DNA from 3 places in the Ruegeria sp. YTSC106 genome. Region 1 is predicted to be linked to each of the others. Evidence: riboswitches for the same ligand, from Rfam matches in the RefSeq annotation. Region 1 holds a riboswitch; each other region holds the start of a gene.
The links. A riboswitch is a leader RNA that binds a small molecule or an ion and turns the genes downstream of it on or off. The one in region 1 is predicted to bind cobalamin.
Positions count from the first base shown of each region.

Region 2: it holds a riboswitch for cobalamin, as region 1 does, so the genes downstream of both, AC2FEB_RS21105 (hypothetical protein) here and AC2FEB_RS01055 (DUF1636 family protein) in region 1, are expected to answer to the same signal.
Region 3: it holds a riboswitch for cobalamin, as region 1 does, so the genes downstream of both, AC2FEB_RS21875 (DUF4198 domain-containing protein) here and AC2FEB_RS01055 (DUF1636 family protein) in region 1, are expected to answer to the same signal.

Region 1 covers NZ_JBXWMI010000001.1:235,693-240,286, forward strand. The annotation lists gene AC2FEB_RS01040 (glucokinase) at 1-270, shown strand, start outside; gene AC2FEB_RS01045 (carbohydrate kinase family protein) at 311-1,237, shown strand; gene AC2FEB_RS01050 (D-lyxose/D-mannose family sugar isomerase) at 1,254-1,919, shown strand; cobalamin riboswitch at 2,024-2,218, shown strand; gene AC2FEB_RS01055 (DUF1636 family protein) at 2,317-2,673, shown strand; gene AC2FEB_RS01060 (ABC transporter ATP-binding protein) at 2,670-3,446, shown strand; gene AC2FEB_RS01065 (ABC transporter substrate-binding protein) at 3,459-4,409, shown strand; gene AC2FEB_RS01070 (FecCD family ABC transporter permease) at 4,411-4,594, shown strand, end outside.
Region 2 covers NZ_JBXWMI010000021.1:47,229-51,822, reverse strand. The annotation lists gene AC2FEB_RS21115 (DNA polymerase III subunit gamma/tau) at 1-1,339, opposite strand, end outside; gene AC2FEB_RS21110 (protein-tyrosine phosphatase family protein) at 1,511-2,023, shown strand; gene AC2FEB_RS21105 (hypothetical protein) at 2,015-2,422, opposite strand; cobalamin riboswitch at 2,514-2,734, opposite strand; gene AC2FEB_RS21100 (alpha/beta hydrolase family protein) at 2,805-3,725, shown strand; gene rsgA (ribosome small subunit-dependent GTPase A) at 3,765-4,594, opposite strand, start outside.
Region 3 covers NZ_JBXWMI010000025.1:12,398-16,991, reverse strand. The annotation lists gene AC2FEB_RS21885 (sugar ABC transporter substrate-binding protein) at 1-271, opposite strand, end outside; gene AC2FEB_RS21880 (ROK family transcriptional regulator) at 526-1,650, shown strand; cobalamin riboswitch at 1,777-1,975, shown strand; gene AC2FEB_RS21875 (DUF4198 domain-containing protein) at 2,108-2,893, shown strand; gene cbiM (cobalt transporter CbiM) at 2,900-3,511, shown strand; gene AC2FEB_RS21865 (NikL family nickel/cobalt ECF transporter subunit) at 3,508-4,083, shown strand; gene cbiQ (cobalt ECF transporter T component CbiQ) at 4,083-4,594, shown strand, end outside.

The DNA.
Region 1 (4,594 bases):
GCCGAAAAAACGGCGCAGATTTTTACCACTCATCTGGGTGCATTGATGGGTGATCTGGCGGTCACCTTGATGCCAGAGGGAGGCGTGTTCCTTGTGGGCGGCGTTGCCGAGAAAAACCGCTGGCTTTTCAGTGACAACTTCAAGGATGCGTTCAACGGCGGCGGCCGCTTCAGCGATTTGCGCCGTTCCCTGAACCTCTACGTGTCTGAACAGGCAGAGTTCGGGATCATCGGCGCAAACAACTTCTGCAAGAACGCGCTGAGACAGTAACCAGACTAACCGAAATCTCTATTCCAAGAAGGACCAAGACATGATCCTGTGCTGTGGTGAAGCGCTGATAGATATGATCTCAGAACCGACCGTGTCGGGTGCGCTGGGTTTTGTGCCACATACCGGTGGTGCAGTTCTGAACACAGCTGTTGCGATGGGGCGTCTGGGCGTGCCGGTTGGAATGCTGACAGGTTTGTCATCGGATATGTTCGGGCAGCAACTGATCGATGCCCTGAAAGCCAGTCATGTGGACACGACGCATGTGATTATCTCGGACCGCCCGACCACGCTTGCCTTTGTACAGCTTTCTGATGGGCACGCGTCTTACAGCTTTGTTGATGAAAACACGGCGGGCCGGATGTTGCTGCCCGAAGACTTGCCCGATCAACTTCCAGCGGTTTCCGCTCTGTATCTCGGTGGTATCAGCCTTGCCTGTGAACCTTCCGCAGATGCTTATGCCGCCCTCCTGGACCGCCACGGTTCTGACCGGGCTGTGATGCTGGATCCGAATATCCGCCCGGGTTTCATCAAGGATCAAACCCGATTTAGAACGCGTTTGAACCGCATGATCTCACGAGCAGATATCGTCAAGGTTTCGGACGAGGACTTGGACTGGATCATTCCGGGTAACGAATCCGAAGCCGCGAAGGCGTCTCTGCTGTTGCAGGCGGGTCCAACCGCTGTCATCGTCACGCGTGGCAGCGACGGGGCGCACGGTTACCTGGCAGATGGTTCAGAAGTCTCAGTTCCTGTAAAGCCCGTTGAAGTGGTCGACACAATCGGCGCAGGTGACACGTTCAACGCTGGCGTCCTGACCGGTCTCAGCCGTGCAGGGCATCTGACCAAATCAGGTCTGCGCGGATTGACTGCGGAAAACTTGCGAACGGCTATGGAACTGGGCGCGGATGTGGCCGCAGTGACCGTATCCCGAGCCGGGGCGGAACCGCCTTGGGCGCATGAGCTTTGATCTTTAGAATGGCACAATGAAACGATCTGAAATCAACCGTATCAAATCTCAGGCACACGCGTTTATTCAGTCCTTCGGTGCCGTGTTGCCACCCTTTGCGAATTGGACGCCAGAGCAAATGCGCAGCCCTCTGGCTGAAACGATTCGCAACCGCGGGCTGGGATGGGACATAACCGATTACGCACAAGGCCGTTTCGACGAACTTGGACTTTTTCTGTTCACTCTGCGCAATGGTGAGGCGAAGGATCTGAAATCCGGGCGCGGGATGCTCTATGCGGAAAAACTGTTGATCTCGAAAGACAATCAGCTTTCTCCGATGCACCGGCATATCGTCAAAGCAGAAGACATCATCAACCGGGGCGGCGGCAACCTCATTCTGGAAATCTATGCGTCGGATCCAAACGGTGGCGTTGACCGCGACAACCCGGTGACGGTCCCCAGCGATGCCTGCCCTGTAACCTTGCAACCCGGAGAGCACTTGCGGCTGAAGCCGGGGCAAAGTGTAACTCTGATGCCCGGCATCTGGCACGCTTTCTGGGCGGAGCGCGGCGATTGCCTTATTGGCGAGGTTTCGACCGTGAATGACGACCGTACGGACAATGTGTTTGAAGAGCCAATCCCGCGGTTCTCAAAGGTCGAAGAAGATGCAGAGCCGGATTTCCTGCTTGTATCGGACTATTGACACCGTTCGGTCCGGGCTGGCGTGAACAGGATAGTCGGCTCAACTATCGCATATCCTTCCACCACCCCACATCGTCTGCCGCTTGACAAGTCTTGCGTAGCCGGACTAGCTGAGCCGGATGGTTCCGTAAGGGATGAAAATGGGAATACGGTGCGGCGCAGGGATGCGCCAAGTCCGTGACTGCCCCCGCAACTGTAAGCGGTGAGCGACGCCACTGTACCACTGATCCGAAAGGGTTGGGAAGGTGGGCCGAGCCTTGACCCGCAAGTCAGGAGACCTGCCATCGCATGGTAAACCAACCCGGGGCGGGGCGTCCCCGAAGGAGGCTTGATGGCGCGTTTGCGTAATATATGGGTATTTGCCTTCTGTCTGCATCTGGCAAACGACGGAGATGGCAATGGCCTGCTATTCTGATCACTACGTTCTGATCTGTTCAACATGTCAGGGGACGATGCCTGCCGAGGCCGCGCAAGACGCACTGGACGCTCAGTTGCCTGACGGTTTTGAAACCCGAATGGTGGCCTGCATGGCAGGTTGTGAACGGGCCATGACCGTTGGATTTCAGGCCGCAGGCAAAGCGCAGTATCTGTTCGGCGACATTAAGACTTCACACGACCTGGCTGCCCTGGTCGAATTCGCGACGCAGTTCGGCGACAGCGACGATGGCTGGACCAGCGCCTCGAACCGTCCTCCTGCCCTCTTTACAAAGACCCTGTCGCGAATACCCGCTTTGCCATCCCGAGGGACGTCATGAGTTTTCTGGTTGCCGAGGATCTGGAGTACTACGCTCTCAATGGTGATATCCTGTTGCAGGACGTGTCCTTTCGTCTTGAAGAAGGATCAATTCTGGCAATTGCCGGGCCGAACGGTGCCGGTAAGACCACTCTGCTGAAACTGCTATGCGGGATCGAAAGGATTGCGTTGGGTGATGTTTGGATTCAAGGCAAAAGCCTTCGCACTCTGTCCGCCCGCCAACGCGCCCGATCCATTGCTGTGGTCGGACAGCAGGAAACGCCCGATGGACGGATGCGGTTGCAAGACTATGTTGCGCTGGGACAAATCCCGATTCAGGGGGAACGATCGACGGCTCAACATAAAGCTGATCTTGAACGGGTGCTGACGACGACCGAACTGTCGCATTTCGCAAACAAACCGATGAGCCAACTGTCGGGCGGTGAACGTCAGCGCGCACATATCGCTCGCGCACTGGCCCAGAATCCATCTTTGTTGTTTCTGGACGAACCAACCAACCATCTGGACCCGGATGCCAAGGGGCACATGCTGTCCTTGGTCGCTGACCTGGGGGTAACGGTCGTCATGATCGTCCATGATCTGGTCATGATCCCGGAATTCGCCAGCCATGTGGCGTTGATGAAAGCCACGCGCCTGACCGGGTTCGGGCCTGTCAGCGAAGTTCTGACCACAGACCGGGTACGTGACACATTTGGTGTGGATTATCTGTGCTTTCAGCACGAAGGCCGCATGATCCCGGCGCTGGACATCCGAAAACGAAAACTGTCATCATAACAGGAGCTAAAAATGATGCACAAACTCTGGCCAGTGGTTGTTTTCACTGGCTTGGCAAGTGGCGCAGCAGCGGAGGCCGTCACGGTTGACAACTGCGGCGAACCGCTTGTTTTTGAAACGGTGCCCGAGCGTCTGGTCGTGCACGACATGAACATGACGGATATGGCCTTTGCGCTCGGCCTTCAGGACAAGATCGTGGGGCTTACCGGAATTACCGGCTGGTACAAAACAAGCCCCGATTTTGATGCTCAGCGTGGCGATATCCCAGAACTTGCCCCCAAATACCCGACCATTGAAAACCTTGTGGCCGTCGAGCCCGATCTGTTCTTTGCCGGTTGGTACTATGGCATGAAACCCGGTGGCGATGTTACGCCCGACACCCTGGAACCCTTTGGTATCAAGACCATGGTCCTGACCGAAAGCTGCGTGCATCTGGACAAGGATCGCCCCGAGGCCAGCATGAACCTTTTGTTTGGTGACGTTCTGCGTCTGGGCATGGTGATGCAGGTCGAGGACGAGGCCGAAGCGCTGGTTGCCAACTGGAAGGACCAACTGTCCGCCATTGAAGCAAAAACAGCCGATCTGGCAAAGCCCCGCGTGTTCCTGCTGGACGGACCGGCCGATGCTCCGTTTACTGCCGGCAAGTTCGCCATTCCCGATGCAATGATCGCAGCCGCCGGTGGCGAAAACGTGACACATGATCTGGATACCAGCTGGGGCCGCACGTCGTGGGAAGCCGTGGCAGCGGCTAATCCGGAATTTCTGGTGCTGCTCGACTATCAGTCCGGCAACGGCGCAGAGGACACCTTTCAGTTCCTGAAGGATCATCCGGTGATGTCACAAACGGACGCGGTAAAGAACGAACGCTGGATTGGCCTGCGTTACGAAGAACTGACGCCCGGCCCGGCAAACATCGAGGCGATCGAGAAAATGGCGAAGGCCATGCACCCGGAGACCAACTGATATGGTCCAATTGGGCCGTTTGATTTTGCTGGGGGCGGTTGTTCTGACCGCCCTTTTGCTGTTGTCCATCGTCTACGGGACCACTCCTATCCCCATGCGCGAAGTTTTTTCAGCCATCGTTCTTGGAACCGGTCTGGTGGACGGAGACATGTCGCCTTTGCACCGGATCGTCTTCGACCTTCGCC
Region 2 (4,594 bases), on a different contig from region 1:
GGTACCGCGCAAGGGCCGTTTGAGCATCCTGCGCCAGAGCTGCAACCGGCGCACCACCGGCACCGCGAGGGGGCGACGCGTAGGCAGGCGGATGGGCCGCGCCAGCTTGCGTTGGAACCGCACCCTGTCTGGCTATGGGCACGCCGCCGTTGGGCCCGCCCTGCGGCGGTGGCGGGTTATCCTGTAATCGCTTGATCAGCTCTTCGGGGCTGGGCAAATCAGCCACATGTGTCAGGCGGATAACGGCCATTTCAGCGGCCATCATCGCGTTGGGGGCAGCGGAGACTTCCTCGAGCGCCTTCAGCAGCATTTGCCACATCCGGGTCAGGACCCGCATCGGCAGAGCCTCGGCCATGAGTTGGCCCCGGGTCCGTTCGTCCGGAGAAACTGTCGGGTCCTGGGCCGCGTCAGGTGTGATCTTTACGACGGACACCCAGTGCGTGATCTCGGCCAGGTCGCGCAGCACCGCCAGCGGGTCCGCGCCTTCGGCGTATTGCCCGCTCAACTCGGTAAGTGCGCCCGCGGCGTCGCCGCGCAGGATCATATCCATAAGGTCCAGAACGCGGCCACGGTCCGCCAGTCCAAGCATTGCACGGACCTGATCGGCGGTCGTCTCGCCAGCCCCGTGCGATATCGCCTGATCCAGCAACGAGGTCGCGTCCCGGGCCGATCCTTCCGCTGCTCGGGTGATCAGTGCCAGCGCGTCTTCGGCAATCTGGGCGCTTTCCGCTTCGGCGATCTTGCTCAGAAGGCCAATCATGTCTTCGGGTTCAATCCGGCGCAGGTCGAAGCGCTGGCATCGGGACAGTACTGTGACAGGCACTTTGCGGATTTCAGTGGTCGCGAAGATGAACTTTACGTGCGCGGGCGGTTCTTCCAGCGTCTTGAGCAGCGCGTTGAAAGCACTGGTCGAGAGCATGTGAACCTCGTCGATGATATAAATCTTGTAGCGCGCGCTGGCGGCGCGATAGCGCACGCTGTCGATGATCTCGCGGATATCGTTGACGCCTGTGCGGCTGGCGGCGTCCATCTCCATCACGTCGACATGGCGACCTTCCATGATGGCGACACAGTGTTCGCACTGACCGCAGGGCTCGGTTGTGGGGCCACCGGTTCCGTCCGGACCGATGCAATTCATGCCCTTGGCGATGATCCTCGCGGTCGTGGTTTTGCCGGTGCCGCGAATGCCGGTCATGATGAAGGCCTGCGCGATCCGATCGGCCGCGAACGCGTTTTTCAGGGTGCGCACCATGGCATCCTGACCCACCAGATCGGCAAAGGTTTCCGGGCGATATTTGCGGGCGAGAACCTGATAGGTGGGGCTGGAGCTGTCTGTCATGTCTTCTCGTTGGGATTCGGTGCTTCGGCACAGCGTAGTGGCCACCGCTGCCCGCGTCCACAGCGTGGTGTGATGATTTTTGATTTAGAAACGAGTCGCTTTCGCACTAAACTGCGTTAGCAGATTTAATGACTCATTTTTGTAAAGAGTTCTTTGGGGAGGACACGTTTCATGTCGCAGCTGGTGATCTACGCCCTGCAAGTCGGAGGCGGAACGCTTGCACTGACCTCGATGCCCGGACGTGGCGGGGATTATTTCAGCGATCTGGATACGATCGCAGCCTGGCAGCCGGGGCTTGTTGTATCGATGACAACGGATGTCGAGATGCTTCAGGATGGCGCGAAGGATTTCGGCAGCGACATTCAAAGCCGCGCCAGCCGATGGGTTCACCTTCCGATCGAAGATTTCGGAGCGCCGACACAGGCGATTCAGGACGCGTGGCCGTCTGTCAGCGCCGCAGCCCGGCACGCGCTGTCAGGTGGAGGTCGCGTTTTGGTGCACTGCCGTGGGGGCTGTGGCAGGTCAGGTATGGTTGTTCTGCGGCTGATGGTCGAATGCGGCGAACGCGCGGACACAGCGCTGGAACGATTGCGGGCGGTACGTCCTTGCGCTGTCGAAACGGATGCGCAACTGGCCTGGGCCTCTCGGCGTGCCCAGGCACGGGTCAGTCTGGAATCAGATTGACATCTGCGCGGGCGCGCAAACGGGTTTTCGAGGCCGGATCGTGGAAACCTGGATCATCGCGCAGGGTGGGTTTTTCACGACGCCGGATGGCATCGCACTGAACGTGTTTCCGAAGATCAAGTCGGCATAGCCGTTCAGGGGCTCAATTGCGGCTTCGGGCTGCGTCCCGCAAAAGATACGAATGCTGTCTGATCGCGCGCGGAAAATTGCATGGCATCCTTCGGCGCAATGCGACAGCTCACTGCTGCCCTCAACCTCCAAATCGTCACTTGTGGCCAAGGTCGCCTGTGTCACGGCTTCGGATATCGAGCGCGCCAGCCGCGCCAAAGCGGGGCAGGTTTTGCCCGTCCGCTGACATACTGTTGCACTGTATTCATGCGTTTTTGTCTTCCAGATCATCCTGCGCCCTCCGCGCGTGGTGGACAGGATATTTGGGACAGGTGGGACAGCGTGATGCCGTCAAGACCTGCCCGGACACCCCGCCCGAGTTTCGGTTTTGTTTCCGATGGCAGGTCTCCTGACTTGCGGGTCATTGCTTTGCCGACCTTCCCGGCCATTGGGCCAGTGGTGTTTTGGCATCGCTTACCGCTTACAGTTGCGGGGGCAGTCGCGGATTTGGTTGTTGCCTGTATGACCAGACATTACCGCACCGTGTTCCCTTTTCATCCCGACCCCTTGTGGAGGCCGGAAACCATCACACAACCGCTAGCGTTTGAGCACGCACCGAGTCAAGCCGATCTTTTGACCGGACGCTTGGTCATGCTGGATACGATGTTGGTTCATGCATAGTGTCGAGGGTGTTGAGGTTCGGAAACCGGATTTACCAAGCGAAAAGCCAGAGATCATGTTGGATACAGAGCAAACGGTATTGACCGAGGAGTTTCGGTTTCCGTCCGGGCAGAAAACGCTGTCCGCCCGATTGTATAGCCCGGTAACTTCGCCCGAAATCGTCGTCGTGCTGAACAGTGCAACGGGTGTGCCGCGTGATTATTACCGTCATTTCGCACGATGGCTTGCCGCTGAGAAGGGCATGGCCTGCCTGACCTATGACTATAGGGATTATGGGTATTCTTTAACGGGCCGCCTGAAAGATTCGCGTGCGACCATGGCGGATTGGGCCTTGATCGACATGCCCGCGGCACGGGCGGAAATGCGTCGGCGATACCCGAATGCGAAACACTGGACCATCGGCCATTCCGTCGGCGCGATGTTGGGGCCAGTACAACCGGATATCGATCTGATTGACCGGATGATCTGTGTGTGTTCGGGGCTTGTGACCCTAAGCGACCATCCGTGGCCCTATCGGGGTTTGGCAGGGTTGTTCTGGTACGGCCATGCCCCGCTTTTGGCCCGAGCACTTGGCTACCTTCCCGGAAAGGCGATAGGGTTTGGCTCGGACCTGCCGGCATCGGTCTATTGGCAGTGGCGCAAATGGTGTACAGCGTCGTTAAGCTATGTACCTGAAGTCGGGCGTGACTTACCTGCGGCGCACTGGGAGGAAACTGGAGTGCCCGTGGATTTGTTTGCATTCGAGGACGACCAGATGGTGCCGCCGGAAGCGGTTTGGCGGCTTGCGGATCTTTACGGCCCCGATGCCAACCGTCACCTGCTCAGCCCCGCCGATTTCGGGTTGCCTGAGGTTGGTCATATCGGAGCATTTGCCCGGCGCAACGCAGCGGTTTGGCCGCGACTGATCGCTTGACCAGACGCGGCGCAGGACGGGCCGGGCACCGTCCAACCATCACCGGTTGCGAAGTTTCTTTTCCTTCATGACGCCACGGACCATCTTACCGAACGCTTTGTCCCGCGCGCGGGACTGTGCGACTGTTTCAGAGTTGCGCCGATCTTCGCGCCGAAGCTTGCGCCACCGGTCCAGTCTCACCGGATCAAGCGTGCCGTGACTGATCGCCGTTTGCACGGCACATCCGGGCTCGGAGTTGTGCTGGCAATCCGCAAAACGGCAGTCCCGGCTCAACTCGGCAAGGTCCGAGAAAACTTCGTCGATCCCGTCCCGAGCGTCCAGCAGGCGCAACGCGCGCATTCCGGGTGTATCGATCAACCAGCCGCCGTTGCGCATCTGGTGCAGTGCGCGTGCGGTCGTTGTGTGCCGGCCCCGCGCGTCATCCTCGCGAATGCCCGACGTGGTGAGATCCTGACCGGTCATGGAATTGGCAAGTGTCGTCTTGCCAACGCCCGACGAGCCAACCAGCGCTCCGGTTTGGCTTTTGGAGCACCAGGACAGAACCTTTTCAACTTCTGCTGGGTCCAGCGCGTTGATCGCCAGAACCGTCAAGAACGGGTCCAGTGATTGCACCTGCCCCGAGAAACTGTCAGGGTCCTCTGATTTGTCGGCCTTTGTCAGAACAACGACCGAGTAACACCCGGCCTGATGCGCAAGCGCCAGATATCGTTCCAGCCGGGGCAGGTTGAAATCGGCATTGCACGAGCTGACGATGAACAGCACATCGACATTGGCTGCGATCAGTTGCGTCGCGGCACCTGAACCGGCAGCGCGTCGGTGCAGCAGGCTGCGCCGGTCGAGCAAATGGCGCACGCGTTTGTCGTCGTCGG
Region 3 (4,594 bases), on a different contig from region 1:
CCGTCAGCAGAATGCCTTTGGCGCCGTCCAGAATGCAGGTCTCAATGGCTTGCACCTGCGTTTCATGGTCACCGTCGACCTTGCCCGCAAAGGCTTTCAGCGTCATTCCCAGCTCTTCCGCCTTCGCTGTCGCGCCCTCCTTCATTTTGACAAAGAACGGGTTGGTGTCCGTTTTGGTGATCAGGCAAACAGTTTCACCTTCCGCCATTGCACTGCCAGCCATGGCAGCAGCTGCCAGCGCTGTCGCGCCCGCAAGTCTTGCAAGTTTCATCGATAATCCTCCCAGTTTTTCTAATGCCCATGAGGGCACGAGAGCGATCAGGCAAAAATAACCTGATCCCATGAGAAACCATCACAAGAATCAAATATTGAGTCAATAAATAACTCACTCTTATTTATTATTGACAGGGCGGGTCGGCTTTCTCATTCTCAAGCAAGAAAGGGGTGGTCGTGCCTGAATATTCATCTCAGACAAACTCGATTGGCTCGCACGGGTCAGAGGTGCGCGGAACGAACCAAAGCGGCATGCGGGCCCGAAACGAACGCCTTGTGTTATCTCTTGTCCGGCGCCATCAGGCCCTTGCGAAGTCCGAAATCGCGCGCATGACGGGACTGTCGGCACAAACGGTTTCCGTCATTATGCGTCTATTGGAAAAGGATGGGTTGCTTCTGCGCGGTGAACCGGTTCGCGGGAAAGTCGGGCAGCCTTCTGTTCCCATGCGCCTTAATCCGGATGGTGCGTTCTTCTTTGGGCTTAAAGTCGGGCGCCGCAGTGCCGAACTGGTTTTGACTGACTTTGTCGGAAATGTGCGGCAACGAGAGAGGCAAACCTATGACTATCCAACGCCGAATGCCACTTTGGATTTTTCCAGGGAGTGCCTTGGGAAAGTGATGACGTCCATGTCACCTGAGTCCAAAAGCAGGATCGCGGGGCTCGGAATAGCTATGCCCTTTTACTTGTGGGACTGGGCGAAGGCTTTGCAGGTTCCTCAGGAAAAAATGGACCCGTGGCGCGCGTCGGACTTAAAAGCGGACCTGGCTCTCAGCTGCAATATGCCAATTTTCCTTCAAAATGACGCGACAGCGGCCTGTGGTGCGGAATTGGTTTTTGGCCCGGCTGACGGGCCAAGAGATTTTTTGTATTTCTACGTCGGCTTCTTCATTGGCGGCGGGGTGGTCCTCAATGGCTCGATCTTTTCTGGTCGGGGAAATGCAGGCGCGCTCGGTCCTTTGCCTGTTCCTGATGACGCTGGCGGTGTGAAGCCGCTGATTGACGTGGCCAGCCTTTATGTGCTCGAGCGTGCAATCACGACAGCAGGGGCAACCTCGCATTCTTTATGGGAATCGACCGAGCATTGGGATGTGCCAAAAGCTCAACTGGAGAACTGGTTGAATAAGACCGCGAGCGGGATTGCCTATGCGATTGTATCATCATGCAGTCTAATCGACTTTGAGTGCGTAAAGATTGACGGCTGGATGCCGCCGGACATCAAGGCGCATTTGGTTGAATTGGTCGAAAACAAACTGTCCGAGGTTAACCTGACCGGTCTTGAGCGCCCTTTGGTGGTGGCGGGGGCCGTGGGCCCGGATGCGCGCTCGCTGGGCGCAGCAAGCTTGCCGTTGTCGGAAAGGTATCTTTCAGAAGCCTAGAAGTGTATTTCCCCTTCTTCCACTGATGCTTACCGAAGCACGTCAAACCACACCAGACTTCCCAGGTTCATAACTTTTTCGACCGCCATCACAATTGATCGTTGACGGAGACTGGGATTGTCTGGCAAGCCGCTGGACATGTCCGGTTCCGGGGTGCGCTCTGGAATCAATAGGGAATGCGGTGCGGGCTCAGGCCCAATTCCGCAACTGCACCCGCAACTGTAAGCGGCGAGCAGGGCTGAAACGCCACTGGGGTTTTCCCGGGAAGGCCAGTCCGACGCTTTGACCCGCAAGTCAGGATACCTGCCGGGCATGTGCCCCCATAAGGGGCGCTCCTCATCGGCGACGGGATGTGCGTCGGACCAGGATGCCTGAAAGGGCAATTTGGCGTTGGATGTCCCGCAGTCAAAGTGAATTTCGCACCGGGATTGGCGCGACGGGACAAGGACGACTGTTCATGAAAAAGCTGCTCAGTGCAGCCGCTGCCGCGATGGCACTTCCTGCCATGGCAAATGCGCATTTCCTTTTGGAATACACCATCGACACCATGATCGAGAAACCCGGCGATGTGCCGGTCAAGCTGATCTTCTGGCATCCGTTCGAGAACGGTCATGTCATGGATATGGAAAAGCCGCAGGAATTCTATGTGATCCACAACGGCAAAAAAACTGATTTACTTGATACGCTGGAACCTGTCCGCTTCACCGGTGGAGAAAACGAGGGGGCGGCGTTCAAAGGCAGTGTTCCTGTCAAACGTTCGGGCGATTACGTGCTGGTGACGGTTCCTCAACCTTATTATGAGGAAGCCGAAGACATCTATATCCAGCAGTTCACCAAAGCGTTCCTGAACCGCAACGCATTGCCGACCGACTGGATGAACCCTGTGGGTCTGCTGACCGAGATCATACCGCTTAACAAGCCGACCAACATCATCGCGGGTTCGACCTTCACGGGCCGTGTGATGGCTGATGGTCAGCCGGTTGCAGGTGCTGAGATCGAGATCGAGTACATGGCCGCCGAACCTGGCATGGAGAGCTCGGCCGCTTCGACACCGAAGGTGTCACCAATGCCGGGTGGTGCCGTGGTCGCCATATCGGACGACAACGGGTACTTTTCGTTTGGCGTTCCAAAAGCCGGTTACTGGGGTTTCGCAGCACTAGGTTCAGGTCCAGTGACCGAACATGAGGGTAAAGAACTTAGTCAGGATGCGGTCATCTGGATCCGCGCCTGGGATCTGGAGTAGACCCAAATGCACATCGTCGACGGAGCCCTTTCCAACCCGGTCGTGGTCGGCGGTGCCGTCGCCGCTGCGGGTGGGATTGCCATGGGCCTCAGGTCACTGGATCTTGACCGCATCCCCACTGCCGGAGTGTTGTCAGCCAGTTTCTTCGTGGCATCGTTGATCCACGTACCCATTGGTCCGTCATCGGTACATTTGATCCTCAATGGCATGGCTGGACTGCTGCTTGGCTGGGCCGCATTCCCGGCTTTGTTCGTCGGGCTTTTGCTGCAGGCGGTCTTTTTCGGCTTTGGCGGATTGACGGTGTTGGGGATCAACACCGTCAATATCGCTTTGCCCGCGGTGGTGGCCGGATTGTTGTTTGGTCGTCTGATCGCGCGTGGGACGCCTTTGCAGGGTGCGATCTGGGGTGGCTTGGGCGGCGCATTTGCCATTGCGGCGACGACCGGCATGGTCGCGACTTCACTGGCACTGTCGGGGGATGAGTTCCTGCCCGCTGCCAAGCTTGTTTTCTTTGCACATATACCTGTCATGGCCATCGAAGCGATTTTGACCGGGTTCGCCGTTTTGCTGGCGCGCAAAGTCAAGCCCGAGCTGTTTGTCAGAGGAGCGACCACATGAAGCATCTGGTTATCACACTGGCTTTGTGCTGTGCGCCTTTGCCTGCGCTGGCGCATAAAGTCATAGCCGGTGTTTTTGTGTCCGGTGATGCCATAGAGGGTGAGATCGGTTTTTCCAGCGGCGATATGGCAAGCGATACCGAAGTCATTGTTACTGGCCCGGATGGGGCAGAGCTGGGTCGCACGGTGACGGATGCAGACGGGTTTTTTATCTACACTCCGAACTCAGCCGTGGCGCATACATTCTTTGCTGACCTGGGCGCCGGGCACGTGGCCCAGGTTACTATGCCTGCAGAGGACGTCGCGCAGATTATGGGTGTTGTCGCAGAAAAAGCGGACAGCGCAACTTCGGCGACCATGGCCCAGACTGTCGGTTCCGCGACTTCACTAGGCCAAGAGGAACGACAGGTTATCGCAAAGGCCGTTCGTGACGAGTTGCGCCCGCTCAGGCGCGAGATCGCGGCCTATCGCGAACAGAATGACCTGCAAACCATCCTTGGCGGGATCGGGTACATCGTTGGTCTGTTCGGTCTGGGCTTTTACATGGCGGCGCGCCGCAGGCTGGCGGCCTGATGGCACACGTCCTGGGGCACCAAGAGAAAACACTGGCCGAAGCCGGTGACGGGCCTGAAGGTCTGATCAACCTGCTGGATCCCCGGATGCGGATCGTCATGGCAGTTGCTTTTGCAGTCGTTACCGTGGCGCTGTCAGCCCTCATTGCGCTTTGCGCGGCGTTGACCGTGTCTCTTTCGCTTTTGATGATTTCACGCTTGCCGTGGCGAAAGACGTTGAAGCGAATGGCCATGATGGATGGATTCATCCTGTTTATGCTGATCCTGCTGCCCTTTTCCATGCCCGGAGATCTGATGTTCACGCTTTGGGGGTACCCGGCAAGCTGGCAAGGCTTCTGGAAAGCGGTCCAGATTTCTTTGACCGCCAATGCCGTGATCCTGTCCCTGCTGGTGTTGGTTGGCACGATGGAGCCGGTCACTCTGGGTCACGCCTTGCATCGTCTGCGTTGCCCTGAAAAGCTGGTTTACCTTCTGATGTTTACAATTCGGTATATCGAGGTGTTGCGGGAAGA